One region of the Streptomyces sp. NPDC102451 genome, then DNA from elsewhere that is predicted to be linked to it. Evidence: riboswitches for the same ligand, from Rfam matches in the RefSeq annotation. Region 1 holds a riboswitch; each other region holds the start of a gene.

Region 1 (4,466 bases):
GCGCGGCGGCCGCGAGGCCGCCGATCACGAGGGCGATGAGGGTCGCGACCAGTGCGTAACGCAGGGAGTTCCCGATGGCGTCGATCGGCGGCACCAGGAAGGTGGAGCCGCTCGCGTCGGCCGACTGCAACGCGCGGTAGAAGCCGAAGCCGTAGCCGCCCGAGGTGTCCAGGGAGCGTTCCACCAGTACGCCGAGCGGCACGACGATCAGCAGCAGGACGGTCAGCAGTACGCCGCCGAGCAGCGCCCGCTGTCCGGCTCCTCGGGGCGCCCGGGCGGTCTGTGCCGGGTCGACGAGCTTCAGCGCGGTCTCCCGGCGCCGTACGGTCCAGGCGTGGACGGCGAGGATCCCTCCGACCGCAGCGAACTGCACCAGGGTCAGCACGGCGGCCGTCGGCAGGTCGAGCAGCTGCGCGGTCTGCCGGTAGATCTCCACCTCCAGCGTGGAGTAGGCGGGACCGCCGAGGATCTGGACGACCCCGAAGGAAGTGAAGGTGAAGAGGAAGACCATCAGCGCCGCGGCGGCGACGGCCGGGGCCAGCGCGGGCAGGGTCACACGCCGCCAGGCGGCGAGGCGGCCGGCCCCGAGCACCCGGGCGGCCTCCTCCTGACGGGGGTCGAGCTGGGACCACAGGCCGCCGACGGTCCGTACGACGACCGCGTAGTTGAAGAAGACATGAGCGAGCAGGATCGCCCACACCGTGGTGTCGAGCCGGATCCCCCAGAGCTCGTCGAGGAACCCGCCGCGCCCCAGCAGCGCCAGGAACGCCGTACCCACCACGACGGTCGGCAGGACGAACGGCACGGTCACGACGGCCCGCAGCAGCTGCTTGCCGGGGAAGTCGAAGCGTGCGAAGACATAGGCGCCGGGCAGCGCGATCAGCAGGGTGAGCACGGTCGAGGCGAGGGCCTGCCAGGTGGTGAACCAGAGGACGTCGAGGATGTCCGGCCGGCTCAGCACCGTGCCGATCCGGCCGAACTGCCAGTAGCCGTCCGCCTTCAGCCCCCGGCCGACGATCGCGACGACCGGGTAGGCGAAGAACAGCGCGAAGAACGCGACGGGCACGGCCATGAGGCCGAGCCGCACCGCGTTCCCCCGGCGCGGAGGCCTCGCGGCGGCTACTTCACGACGAGCGAGGACCACGACTGGACCCACTGCTCACGGTTCTTGGCGATCTTCTCCGGCGCCACGGTCGCCGGCTTGTCGACGACCGCGCCGAACTTCGTGAAGAGCTCCGGCAGTTCCGCGTCCTTCACCACCGGGTTCACGAACATGTTCAGCGGCATGTCCTCCTGGAACTGCTTGCTGATCAGGAAGTCCAGCAGAGCCTTGCCGCCGGCCTCGTTCTTCGCGCCGTCCAGCAGGCCGGCGAACTCGATCTGCCGGAAGCAGGTGCCGGTGGCGACACCGGTCGGGGCCTCCTTCGGCTGCGGATCGGCGTACAGCACCTCGACGGGCGGGCTGGAGGCGTACGAGACGACGAGCGGCCGGTCGGCGTTGGCCTTCTTGCCGCCCGCGGAGCCGGAGAACTCCTCGTTGTAGGCCTGCTCCCACCCGTCGACGACCTTGACGCCGTTGCTCTTCAGCTTCTTCCAGTAGTCCTGGTAGCCGGTCTCGCCCTGGGTGGCGACGGTGCCGAGGAGGAAGCCGAGGCCGGGCGACGAGGTCGCGGCGTTCTCCGTGACGAGGAGGTTCTTGTACGCGGGCTTCAGCAGGTCGTCGAAGGTCTTCGGCGGGGCGAGCTTCTTGTCGGCGAAGTACTTCTTGTCGTAGTTGACGCAGATGTCACCGGTGTCGACGGGCGTGACCCGGTGCTTGTCCTTGTCGAGCTGGGTGTCGGCCGCGACCCGGTCCAGGCCCTTCGCCTCGTACGGCGTGAACAGGCCGTTGTCGAGGGCGCGGGAGAGCAGGGTGTTGTCGGCGCCGAAGAACACGTCGCCGCGCGGGGAGCCCTTGGTCAGGATCTCCTGGTTGAGCGCCGCTCCGGCGTCACCGCTCTTGAGGACCTTGACCTTGTAGCCGGTCTGCTTCGTGAACGCCTTGAGGACGGCGTCCGAGGCGTTGAACGAGTCGTGGCTGACGAGCGTGACGGTCTTGGAGCCGGCCCCCGAGTCGCCGGATGCCTTGCCGTCGGAGCCGCCGCAGCCCGCGAGCGCGGTGACGCCCAGCGCGGCGGCGAGCGCCGTCGCCGCGTACTTCGTCGTCGTGTTCATGATGAATTCCTCCTGGAGGTGACCAGGAAGAGACGCGGCCCTGCCCGCTCGGTGAGCGGGCAGGGCGCAACAGCTTGAGTAAGGTCCGAACTTCCTACCCGGAATGACCCGGGCGAGGTTCAGAGGGTCTGCGGCCGACCTGTCCTCGGTGCCGCACTCTCAGCGCTGTGGCGCTCCCCTGTCGGAATATGAAGTTGATTTCCCGGCCAGGCTACACCGGCCGGATCACGCCGGACCGGCCGGATCACGCCCGTACGCCGGGACCCTCTCAGCGCTCGGAGGCCGCCAGCTGCCCGCAGGCCCCGTCGATCTCCTGGCCACGGGTGTCCCGGACGGTGACCGGCACGCCGTGGGCGGCGATCGCCTCGACGAAGGCCTTCTCGTCCTCGGGCCGCGAGGCGGTCCACTTGGAGCCCGGGGTCGGGTTCAACGGGATGAGGTTGACGTGCACCCGCTTGCCCTTGAGCAGCCGGCCGAGCCGGTCGCCCCGCCAGGCCTGGTCGTTGATGTCGCGGATGAGCGCGTACTCGATGGAGATGCGGCGGCCCGACTTCTCCGCGTACTCCCACGCGGCGTCCAGGACCTCACGGACCTTCCAGCGGGTGTTCACGGGCACGAGCGTGTCGCGCAGCTCGTCGTCCGGGGCGTGCAGCGACACCGCGAGGCGGCACTTGAAGCCCTCGTCGGCGAAGCGCAGCATCGCCGGCACCAGGCCGACCGTGGACACGGTGATCCCGCGCTGAGAGAGCCCCAGGCCGTCCGGCTCGGGGTCCGTCAGCCGGCGGATCGCCCCGACCACGCGCTTGTAGTTGGCCAGCGGCTCGCCCATGCCCATGAAGACGATGTTGGACAGCCGCGCGGGCCCGCCCGGGACCTCCCCGTCGCGCAGGGCCCGCATGCCGTCCACGATCTGGTGCACGATCTCGGCGGTCGACAGATTGCGGTCGAGCCCCGCCTGACCGGTGGCGCAGAACGGGCAGTTCATCCCGCAGCCCGCCTGGGACGAGATGCACATGGTCACCCGGTCCGGGTACCGCATGAGGACGGACTCTACGAGCGTGCCGTCGTGCAGCTTCCAGAGCGTCTTGCGGGTGGTGTCGTCGTCACAGCTGATGTGGCGCATCACCGACATCAGGTCGGGGAACATCGCCTCGGCGAGCTTCTCCCGCGACGCGGACGGGATGTTGGTCCACTCCGCCGGGTCGTGCGCGTACCGCGTGAAGTAGTGCTGCGACAGCTGCTTGGCACGGAAGGGCTTCTCGCCGGTCGCGGCGACTGCTTCCTTGCGCTCGTCGGGGGTGAGGTCGGCGAGGTGCCGCGGCGGCCGCTTGGCTCCACGGGGCGCGACGAAAGTGAGTTCTCCGGGCTTAGGCATGGTTCATCCAGTGTCGCAGACACGCCGCGGTCCTCAGGTCCGCCGAGGGACCGGGCGGCACGCAGGGGGGCGCGACCCCGGCGTCGTCCGTGGTCGGCAGGCCTCCGCACGGCCCGGCCGCGCGGGAACCGTGACCGAGACCACGGTGGCCGCCCCGCGCGGCGTACCCCTGTCAGCCGTGGTTCTGCAGGGCGGACCTCATGTGCCGGTGGCGCTCCAGGGCGCGGCGGCGCATCCAGAGGACCCAGACGCAGAACACGGCCACGCCGACCGCGAAGACCAGCGGGACGACCGGGGAGCCGGTGACGATTCCGAGCGCGAGCACGCCCGCCGCGATCAGGCCCATGCCGGCCAGCCAGTACGGCAGCCAGCGGCCGCCCCGCTCCATCTTTCCCAGCTGCTCGGCGACCAGTTTCTGCATGGTCGCCCGCTTCTCGGGATCGCTCGGCACCTCGCCGTGCCGGATCTGGCGGTTGAGCTCGGCGATCCCCCGGGGGCCGACACCGGCCGCTCGACCGACCCTGCGGCGCTGAGCGGCCACGATGCCGATGGGCGACGGCGGTGAAGATCGCTGTCTGGATCACCCACCAGCCGACTTGCCCGTCCCTGCGTAACAGTGCGTTGCCTCCCAGCCCCACGACGAAGATCAGCACCGCTTGCGCGGTGAGACTTCGGTCCAGCCAGAGTTTCCACGCGCGCACGGCCACCAGCCTCCTCGGAGTGACGGGGTATGTCTGCCCCTCCCGGGTACCCCGCCGGGGCCGGCCCACGGCCCCGGCCCGAAAGCGGTCACCCGGGCCGTGGCTCCGCCCCTCCGGCACGCGAGGGGGCCCGCCGTCCGGGTGTGGACGGCGGGCCCCCTCGGTGAAACCGCGCG
Region 2 (4,466 bases), on a different contig from region 1:
AAAGCCCGTCACCATGCCTGGGGGTGACCTGTGACCACGGCATCGAGCACCGCTGTCCCGACGTTGATCGGTTCGGTTCAGCGGGCGTTGAGACTTATGGAGGCTGTGGGCACCCATCGGGACGGGGCACCGGCCAAGCAGCTCGCCCGGGAGGCCGGACTCCCCCTTCCCACCGCCTACCACCTGTTGCGGACCCTGACCCACGAGGGATATCTCCGCCGGGAGAACGGCGTCTTCCTGTTCGGAGCCGCGGCCGAACGCCTGGGCGGAGGCCCCGCGACACCGCGTCCCGGTGTGATCGTCGAATCGCTCGCCCACTGGGCGGACGTCATCGGCGCCCCCGTGTACTGCGCCCTGTACAAGGATGGCGAGATCGAGATGGTCGCCGTCGCGGACACTCCTGCGGTTCCCGCGGTGCACGAGTGGGCGTCCTTCCGCGAGACGGGCCATGCGCACGCCCTCGGGCAGTGTCTCCTCGGGCAGCTCGACGAGCGTGCGCGCGAGGATCATCTGGACCGGCACCCCGTCCGTCCGCTGACGCGTTACTCCGTGAGGGACCGTCAGGCCCTGCTGAACCGGCTGCGGGCGATGAAACGTACGGAACCCGTCGTCGAACGGCAGGAGTACGCCTTGGGGACGGTCTGCGCGGCCATTCCGATCACTGTCGGTTCCGCCGTGGCGGCCATGGCTGTATCCCTCCCGCTGCACCAAGAGGAACGGTTGCTCCCCGCAGTCGAACAACTACGCTGCGAAGTGACCACTCTCTTGCGCTCGTTCGTGTTCTCTATCAGTATCTGAAAAATCACTCCTTGTGATCTGCTATCGCGTGCATCACGATGGCGTCAATAGGGCCATGGGGGATCATTCCTGGCCAGTTTCATCTACTGCGGGGTTGAACGATGCGCGAGTCGGTTCAAGCAGAGGTCATGATGAGCTTCCTCGTCTCCGAGGAGCTCTCCTTCCGTATTCCGGTGGAGCTCCGGTACGAGGTCAGTGATCCGTATGCGATCCGGATGACCTTCCACCTGCCGGGTGACGCCCCCGTCACCTGGGCATTCGGCCGTGAGCTGCTGCTCGACGGCCTCAACAGTCCCAGTGGCGACGGTGACGTGCACATCGGCCCGACGGAGCCAGAAGGGCTGTCGGATGTACACATCCGGCTGCAGGTCGGCGCGGACCGCGCGCTCTTCCGGGCCGGCACCGCACCTCTAGTGGCCTTTCTCGACCGGACGGACAAGCTGGTGCCACTGGGGCAGGAGCACACGCTGGGTGACTTCGACGGCAATCTGGAAGAGGCGCTGGGCCGCATCCTCGCCAAGGAACAGAACGCCGGCTGAGCAGGCGGATCCGGCTGAACACCGATCGCCGGGGGCCCGGGACCATGCGTCCGGTGCTCCGGCTCACGTCTTGCGGCGTCGACCCCTCCCGGTCCGTGCGGGTGCAGGAGCTCCGGCTTCCGCGCCGAGCCCCGTGCGGTCCGCGGAGACCACCAGGGCCGCGAGCACCGTCGTCACCGGCACCGAGGCGACCAGCCCGATGGATCCGACCAGGGTGCGGACGATCTCCTCGGCGACCAGCTCGCTGTTGGCCACCGTGCCCACGCTGCTCTGCGCGATCGAGAACAGCAGCAGCAGGGGAAGTGCCGCGCCCGCGTAGGCGAGCACGAGGGTGTTGACGACCGAGGCGATGTGGTCCCGCCCGATCCGGATACCCGCCCTGTAGAGCCGGCGTACGCCCATGGTCGGGTCGGCCTGGTGCAGCTCCCAGACCGCCGACGTCTGGGTCACGGTCACATCGTCGAGCACACCGAGCGAACCGATGATCACACCGGCGAGCAGCAGGCCGCTCATGTCGATGTCCGGGTACAGCCCGTGGATCAGGCCGGTGTTGTCGTCCGTGTTCCCGGACAGGCTCGCCCAGCCGATGAAGAGGGAGCCCAGCAACCCGATCAGCAGCAGCGAGATGAGCGTGCCGATGACGGCCACGGAGGTGCGGGCCGTCAGTCCGTGGCAGGTGTAGAGGGCGATCAGCATGATGGCGCTGGCCCCGATCACCGCCACGACCAGGGGATTCGATCCCTGCAGGATCGCGGGCAGGATGAACAGGGTCAGTACGGCGAAGGAGACGGCGAGAGCGATCAGCGCCATCAGTCCGCGCAGCCGGCCCACCACGACCACCGCGAGGGCGAAGATCCCGGCGAGCAGCGCCATCGGGAACGAGCGGTCCACATCGGTCACCGAGTACTGCAGGTCCCGGGGTGCGTCGGGTGCGTACGCCACGACCACCCCTTGTCCCTCGTGCAGTTGCCGCGGGGCATCCGGCTGGACGACCTCGACGAACGTACGGCCCTTGTCCTCGCCGGTGGTCACTTCGACGGTGGCCTTCTTGCACTGCCCCGACTGCTCGTTGACGGCCTCCCGCCCCGACGGGGTGGAGGTGTCGCCGGTCGCCGGCACCTGGGAGGCGTTGACGTCCGCGCAGTCGACCGACACGACCTTGGTGACCTGCCCGTCCTGGGTCTGCCGGTCGAAGCCGACACCCGTGCGCTCGTGGGCGGGGGCGCCGCCGGGCCAGAACGCGACGAGGCCGACCAGGACCGCGGTGGCGAAGGGGATCACCACGGCCGCGATGACCTTGCGCAGATGCTTCGACACGGGCGCGGCCGGCCCGTGGCTGTGGGTGTGGCCGGGCGCATGACTCTGCGTGCTGCCTGATGCGGGGCCATGGGGTTCGGGGGCGCTTCCGGGGGACGTCACCCGCCGATCATCCCAAGAACCGGGAAGGCCCTCTGGCCAGCACGCCAGAACGGAGGCTAGCGTGGAGGCACATCTGTACACGCGGGAGCTCGGAGCACCGGGCTGAGAGGGCGCTGACCTCCGTACATCTGTACGGGACACGCTGCGCCGACCGCCGAACCTGTTACCGGGTAATGCCGGCGTAGGGAGTAGGTCTCATGACCACAGCGGACGCACGCACGCCTGCCTCGACGCAGAATGCGCGAAATGCGCAGGATGCGAAGAACGACGAGGCCGGGAAGTCCATCGGCTGGCACAAGGGGTACGTCCAGGGCTCACGCCCGGATCTCCGGGTGTCGGTCCGTCAGGTGCACCTCACCAACGGCAAGGACGTGACGCTGTACGACACGTCCGGGCCGTACACCGATCCCACCACCGACACCGACGTACGCCGAGGGCTCGCCCCGCTCCGGGAGAACTGGATCATCGCCCGCGGGGACACCGAGGAGTACGCGGGCCGCCCCGCGCGCCCCGAGGACGACGGTCTCAAGCACACCAGCCCGAGGGGCGGCCTGCGCAACCTCGACGCGGTCTTCCCCGGACGCCCGCGGCAGCCCCGCCGAAGCCGTGACGGAAGGCCCGTCACACAGCTCGCGTACGCCCGCCGGGGGGAGATCACCCCGGAGATGGAGTACGTCGCGATCCGGGAGAACGTCGGACCCGAGGTCGTGCGTGAGGAGATCGCCGCGGGCCGGGCGGTCCTGCCGGCCAACGTCAACCACCCGGAGATCGAGCCGATGATCATCGGTAAGCGCTTCCTGGTGAAGGTCAACGCCAACATCGGCAACTCCGCGGTCACCTCGTCCATCGAGGAGGAGGTGGACAAGATGACGTGGGCCACCAAGTGGGGCGCCGACACGGTCATGGACCTCTCCACCGGCCGCAACATCCACACCACCCGCGAGTGGGTCCTGCGCAACTCCCCCGTGCCGATCGGCACCGTCCCCCTCTACCAGGCCCTCGAGAAGGTCGACGGCCGTGCGGAGGAGCTGACGTGGGAGATCTACAAGGACACGGTCATCGAGCAGGCCGAACAGGGCGTCGACTACATGACGGTGCACGCCGGGGTCCGGCTGCCGTACGTCCCGCTGACGGCCCGTCGCAAGACCGGCATCGTCTCGCGCGGCGGGTCGATCATGGCGGCCTGGTGCCTGGCGCACCACAAGGAGTCGTTCCTGTACGAGCACTTCGAGGACCTCTGCGAGATCCTCGCGGCGTACGACGTGACGTACTCGCTCGGTGACGGGCTGCGCCCCGGCTCCATCGCCGACGCCAACGACGAGGCGCAGTTCGCCGAACTCAGGACTCTCGGCGAGCTCAACACCGTCGCCAAGCGGTTCGGCGTGCAGACGATGATCGAGGGCCCGGGGCATGTCCCGATGCACAAGATCAAGGAGAACATCGACCTCCAGCAGGAGATCTGCGAGGAGGCGCCGTTCTACACGCTGGGCCCCCTCACCACGGATGTCGCGCCCGCGTACGACCACATCACCTCGGGCATCGGCGCCGCGATGATCGCCTGGTGGGGGACGGCGATGCTCTGTTACGTCACGCCCAAGGAGCACCTGGGGCTGCCCAACCGTGACGACGTGAAGACCGGTGTCATCACGTACAAGATCGCGGCTCATGCGGCGGACCTCGCCAAGGGGCACCCGGGGGCGCAGGAGTGGG
Region 3 (4,466 bases), on a different contig from region 1:
ACTCCATCGCGAGGTACACGTACGCGCCCTGGGCACCCTGGTCGAAGACGGCCACCACATTGGGGTGGGCGAGCCGGGCCACGGACTTGGCCTCGCGGATGAAGCGTTCGACGAACGCCGCGTCGGTCGCCAGGGCCGGGTGCATCACCTTGAGGGCGAGCACCCGGTCGAGCCGGGTGTCCATGGCCCGGTAGACCGTGGCCATACCGCCGACGGCGATGCGCGCGTCGATGCGATAGCGGCCGTCGAGCAGCTGCCCGACAAGCGGGTCCTGGAGGGTCGTGTCCACGGGGCGAGTCTACGAGCTGTCACGGACACCGCGGATGGGCCAGGTCTCCCGGGGCCCGTTCCGGTGCCGAGCCGTGACAGCGGGATGCACGTGCTGTGACGGGGAACCGCCGCCGTGGCCCGGATCTCAGAAGGCCGGGCGCTCCGGATCGAGCACCGCGCGGCCCTCCGCCGGCGAGGACGCCTCGGCGAAATGGCGGCGCGGGATGCGCCCCGCCCGGTAGGCCAGCCGCCCGCCGTCCACCGCGTGCCGCATCGCCGCCGCCATCAGCTCGGGCTCCTGCGCCCGGGTCACCGCCGAGGCGAGCATCACAGCGGCACAGCCCAGCTCCATCGCCAGCGCCGCGTCCGACGCCGTCCCGGCGCCCGCGTCCAGGATCACCGGGACCCCGGCCTGCTCGACGATCAGCTGGAAGTTGTGCGGGTTGCGGATGCCGAGCCCGGAACCGATGGGGGAGCCCAGCGGCATGATCGCCGCGCACCCCACGTCCTGGAGCTTGCGGGCCAGGACCGGGTCGTCATTGGTGTACGGCAGGACGGTGAAGCCGTCGTCGACCAGGATCTCGGCGGCGTCCAGCAGCTCGATCGGGTCGGGCAGCAGGGTGCGCTCGTCGGCCACGACCTCCAGCTTGATCCAGTCGGTGCCCAGCGCCTCCCTGGCCAGCCGGGCGGTCAGCACGGCCTCACCCGCGGTGAAACAGCCCGCGGTGTTCGGCAGGACCTGGATGGAGAGGCGTTCCAGGACGGAGAGCACCGAGCCCTGCACCGTCGGGTCGAGCCGGCGCATCGCCACGGTGGTCAGTTCGGTGCCCGAGGCGATCAGGGAGCGCTCCAGCACGTCCAGGCTGGGTGCTCCGCCCGTCCCCATGATCAGCCGTGACGAGAACGCGGTGGGACCGAGCGTGAAGAGGTCGTCGGACATGGTCAGCCTCCCTGGACCGCGGTGAGGATCTCGACGCGGTCGCCGTCGGCGAGCGCGGTGGCCGGCCACTGGCCGCGTGGGACGACGGCCTCGTTGACCGCGGCGGCGACACCCGAGGGAGCCGTGGTCAGCTGTGCGACCAGGGTGTCCAGGGCGGTGCCGGAGGGAAGGGAGCGGTGTTCCCCGTTGACGGAGACGCGGACGGGGTGATCGGCGGGCACGGGCTGTGTCATACGGGCTGCTCCTGCGGCGCGGGGGCGGTGTCTTCGGGGGAGGACGGGGACGCGGCGGTGAAGCGGTCCGGCGCGAAGGGCCGGGCCGGCTCGGGCAGCTCGCCGGTGGTCAGCACATGGGCCATCACGTCGCCGGTGACGGGGGTCAGCAGCACCCCGTTGCGGTGGTGCCCGGTGGCGAGGTGCAGTCCGGGCAGCGCCGTGGGGCCCAGCAGCGGCGCGTTGTCCGGCGAGGCGGGCCGCAGACCGGCCCGGGTCTCGGTCAGCGGCAGCTCCGTGATGCCCGGCATCAGCTCATGGGCGTCCCGCAGCAGCTCGTACACCCCGCCCGCGGTCACCGTGGTGTCCCAGCCCAGCTCCTCGGTGGTCGCACCGACCACCAGCTCACCGTCGGCACGCGGGACCAGATAGACCTGGCTGCCGCGCACCACGGCCCGCACCGTCCTGCTGAGGAAGGGGGCGTACGCGGGCGGCACCGTCAGCCGCAGCACCTGGCCCTTGACCGGGCGTACGGGCGGCACGACCGCCTCGGGCACGCCCTCGAGCCGGCCGCTGAGGCTGCCCCCGGCGAGCACCACCTGGCCGGCGGCGAGCTCCGTACCGTCCGCCAGGACCGCGCCCGTCGCCCGGCCGCCCGTGACGGAGAGCCGCTGGACCCAGGCGCGGCGGAACGCCACCCCCGCCCGCTCGCACGCGATGACCAGGGCCGAGGCCAGCCGCCTGGGATCCACCTGGTGGTCGCCGTCGACCCGCAGACCGCCGCGCACGCCCGGGGCGAGCATCGGCTCCAGGCGGCGGCACTCGCGGCCGGTGAGCCACTCGGACTCCAGCCCGGAACGCTGCTGCAGGGCGTGCAGCTCCCGCAGGTGCGCCCGGTCGTCGGAGTCCAGCGCGACGGAGAGGGTGCCGCAGGCGCGGAAGCCGGTCCCCTGCCCGCTCGCCTCCTCCAGCTCGGCCACGAACGCCGGATAGCGTGCCGCGGAGGCCACGTTGAGACCGAGCAGCGTCTGCTCGCCGTAGTGGAGTTCGGTGACGGCGGCGAGCATCCCGGCCGCGACCCGGGCGGCGCCGCCGCCCGGTTCCGGATCGGCCAGCGTGGTGCGCAGGCCGTGCTGGGCCGACCGCCAGGCGGTCACCAGACCGATGATGCCGCCTCCGACGACCAGGACGTCGGAACTGTCTGCGGAGATGTCCGCGGAGATGCGCATGGGCGTCCAGCCCCTCCCTTCGCCGGCATGACCCGGATCAGGTTCGTACGGTCGGAGGCCGGTCAGCCTCCCTCTCAGCCCGGTGCGTCCGGACTCCCGCGAGTGCCTTACGGTGGCCAGCCTAGACCCCACCCCGCACGGCCAGTAAGGGAGCGGTACCCGTGGCCCGTTCACTCGACGGACTCGTCCTCTCGCCGGTCGCCGACCAGGCCCCCGGCCAGGTCGGGACCCGGACCCGCTTCACGTACCACGAGCAGGACGGCCGGATCTGGGCCGAGTACGCGGGCGGCGACGTCGTCCGCGGGCACCTCGTCGGCACCCGGGAGGGGGACACCCTCGACTTCAGATACGTCCAGCTCAAGCAGGACGGGACGACCTCCTCGGGCCACTGCGCCTCCACGGTCACCGAGCTCCTGGACGGACGGGTGCGGCTGGACGAGACATGGGCGTGGGAGTCCCAGGAGGGCAGCGGGACGAGCGTGGTTGAGGAGCTCGTGAGCTGACGATGCGTCAGGTGACTAGGGTGGACGGGTGAGCGAGCAGACACAGGACCCGGCAGTGGGACGGCGGCCGCACGGAGTCGTGATCGTGGGCGCCGGCATGGCCGGGGTGCAGACGGCCGTGGCCCTGCGCGAACAGGGCTTCACGGACCCCGTCACCCTGATCGGCGCCGAACCGCACCAGCCGTACGACAGGCCGCCCCTGTCCAAGGCGGTCCTGCTCGGCAAGGCGGAGGACTCCGCCTTCGACGTCGACTTCGAGGCCCTGGACATCACGCTGCGCCTGGGGCTCGACGTGTCCGGTCTGCGTGCCGGGGCGCACGAACTGGACACCCCGGAGGGGCCCGTCGCCTACGACGTGCTGGTCCTCGCCACCGGCGCCGAGCCCGTCGGGCTGCCCGGCTCCGAGGGCGTGCCCGGAGTCCATCTGCTGCGCACCCTCGACGACGCCGCACGGCTGCGGCCCGTCCTGGAGCGGCAGCACGACGTGGTCGTCGTCGGAGCGGGCTGGATCGGCGCGGAGTTCGCCACCGCCGCCCGCGCGGCCGGCTGCGCGGTCACCGTCGTGGAGGCCGCCGACCGTCCCCTCGCGGGCACCATGCCCGCCGAGGTCGCCGAGCCGATGGCCGCCTGGTACGCCGAGAGCGGAGCCGAACTCCTCACCGGCGCCCGGGTCGCGCGCGTCGAGCAGGGCGCCGTCCACCTGGCGGACGGCCGTGTGATCCCCGCCGGAGCGGTGGTCGTCGGCATCGGCGCCCGGCCCGCCACCGGGTGGCTCGAGGACTCGGGCATCGCGCTCGGCCCGGACGGCTCGGTCACCGCGGACAGCTCGCTGCGCACCTCGCTGCCCGATGTCCACGCGGTGGGCGACTGCGCGTCCTTCCCGTCCGCCCGCTACGGGGAGCGGCTCCTGGTCCACCACTGGGACAACGCCCTGCAGGGGCCCCGGACGGTCGCCGCCGCCCTCGCGGACGGTGCGGTCAGGACGTACGACCCGGTGCCCTACTTCTGGTCCGAGCAGTTCGGCCGCTTCGTGCAGTACGCCGGCCACCACGCGGGCGCCGACACGCTGCTGTGGCGGGGCGACCCGGCGGACCCGTCCTGGACGGTCTGCTGGCTGCGGCAGGGCGTCCTCGTCGCCGTGCTGGCCGTGAGCCGGCCGCGGGACCTGGCGCAGGGGCGCAAGCTCGTCGAGGCGGGGGCGCGGATCGATCCGGTGCGGGCCGCCGACTCGTCCGTACCGCTGAAATCGACGGTGCTCCAGGGGTAGCCACGGCCTCGTACGGGCGGCCCGGGTACCGACTGTCGGTCCGGG

What was found. A riboswitch is a leader RNA that binds a small molecule or an ion and turns the genes downstream of it on or off. The one in region 1 is predicted to bind thiamine pyrophosphate.
Region 2: it holds a riboswitch for thiamine pyrophosphate, as region 1 does, so the genes downstream of both, thiC (phosphomethylpyrimidine synthase ThiC) here and ACIRD8_RS20635 (thiamine ABC transporter substrate binding subunit) in region 1, are expected to answer to the same signal.
Region 3: it holds a riboswitch for thiamine pyrophosphate, as region 1 does, so the genes downstream of both, thiO (glycine oxidase ThiO) here and ACIRD8_RS20635 (thiamine ABC transporter substrate binding subunit) in region 1, are expected to answer to the same signal.

Annotation. Positions count from the first base shown of each region.
Region 1 covers NZ_JBIWKD010000008.1:200,378-204,843, reverse strand. Annotated here, with positions in the region: gene ACIRD8_RS20640 (ABC transporter permease) at 1-1,072, opposite strand, end outside; gene ACIRD8_RS20635 (thiamine ABC transporter substrate binding subunit) at 1,120-2,214, opposite strand; TPP riboswitch at 2,288-2,404, opposite strand; gene rlmN (23S rRNA (adenine(2503)-C(2))-methyltransferase RlmN) at 2,483-3,589, opposite strand; gene ACIRD8_RS20625 (hypothetical protein) at 3,762-4,130, opposite strand.
Region 2 covers NZ_JBIWKD010000009.1:47,252-51,717, reverse strand. Annotated here, with positions in the region: gene ACIRD8_RS21295 (IclR family transcriptional regulator) at 31-798, shown strand; gene ACIRD8_RS21290 (SsgA family sporulation/cell division regulator) at 900-1,337, shown strand; gene ACIRD8_RS21285 (YibE/F family protein) at 1,401-2,756, opposite strand; TPP riboswitch at 2,828-2,961, shown strand; gene thiC (phosphomethylpyrimidine synthase ThiC) at 2,954-4,466, shown strand, end outside.
Region 3 covers NZ_JBIWKD010000001.1:570,553-575,018, forward strand. Annotated here, with positions in the region: gene pknB (Stk1 family PASTA domain-containing Ser/Thr kinase) at 1-289, opposite strand, end outside; gene ACIRD8_RS02735 (thiazole synthase) at 416-1,210, opposite strand; gene thiS (sulfur carrier protein ThiS) at 1,213-1,443, opposite strand; gene thiO (glycine oxidase ThiO) at 1,440-2,651, opposite strand; TPP riboswitch at 2,649-2,761, opposite strand; gene ACIRD8_RS02750 (hypothetical protein) at 2,813-3,154, shown strand; gene ACIRD8_RS02755 (NAD(P)/FAD-dependent oxidoreductase) at 3,183-4,421, shown strand.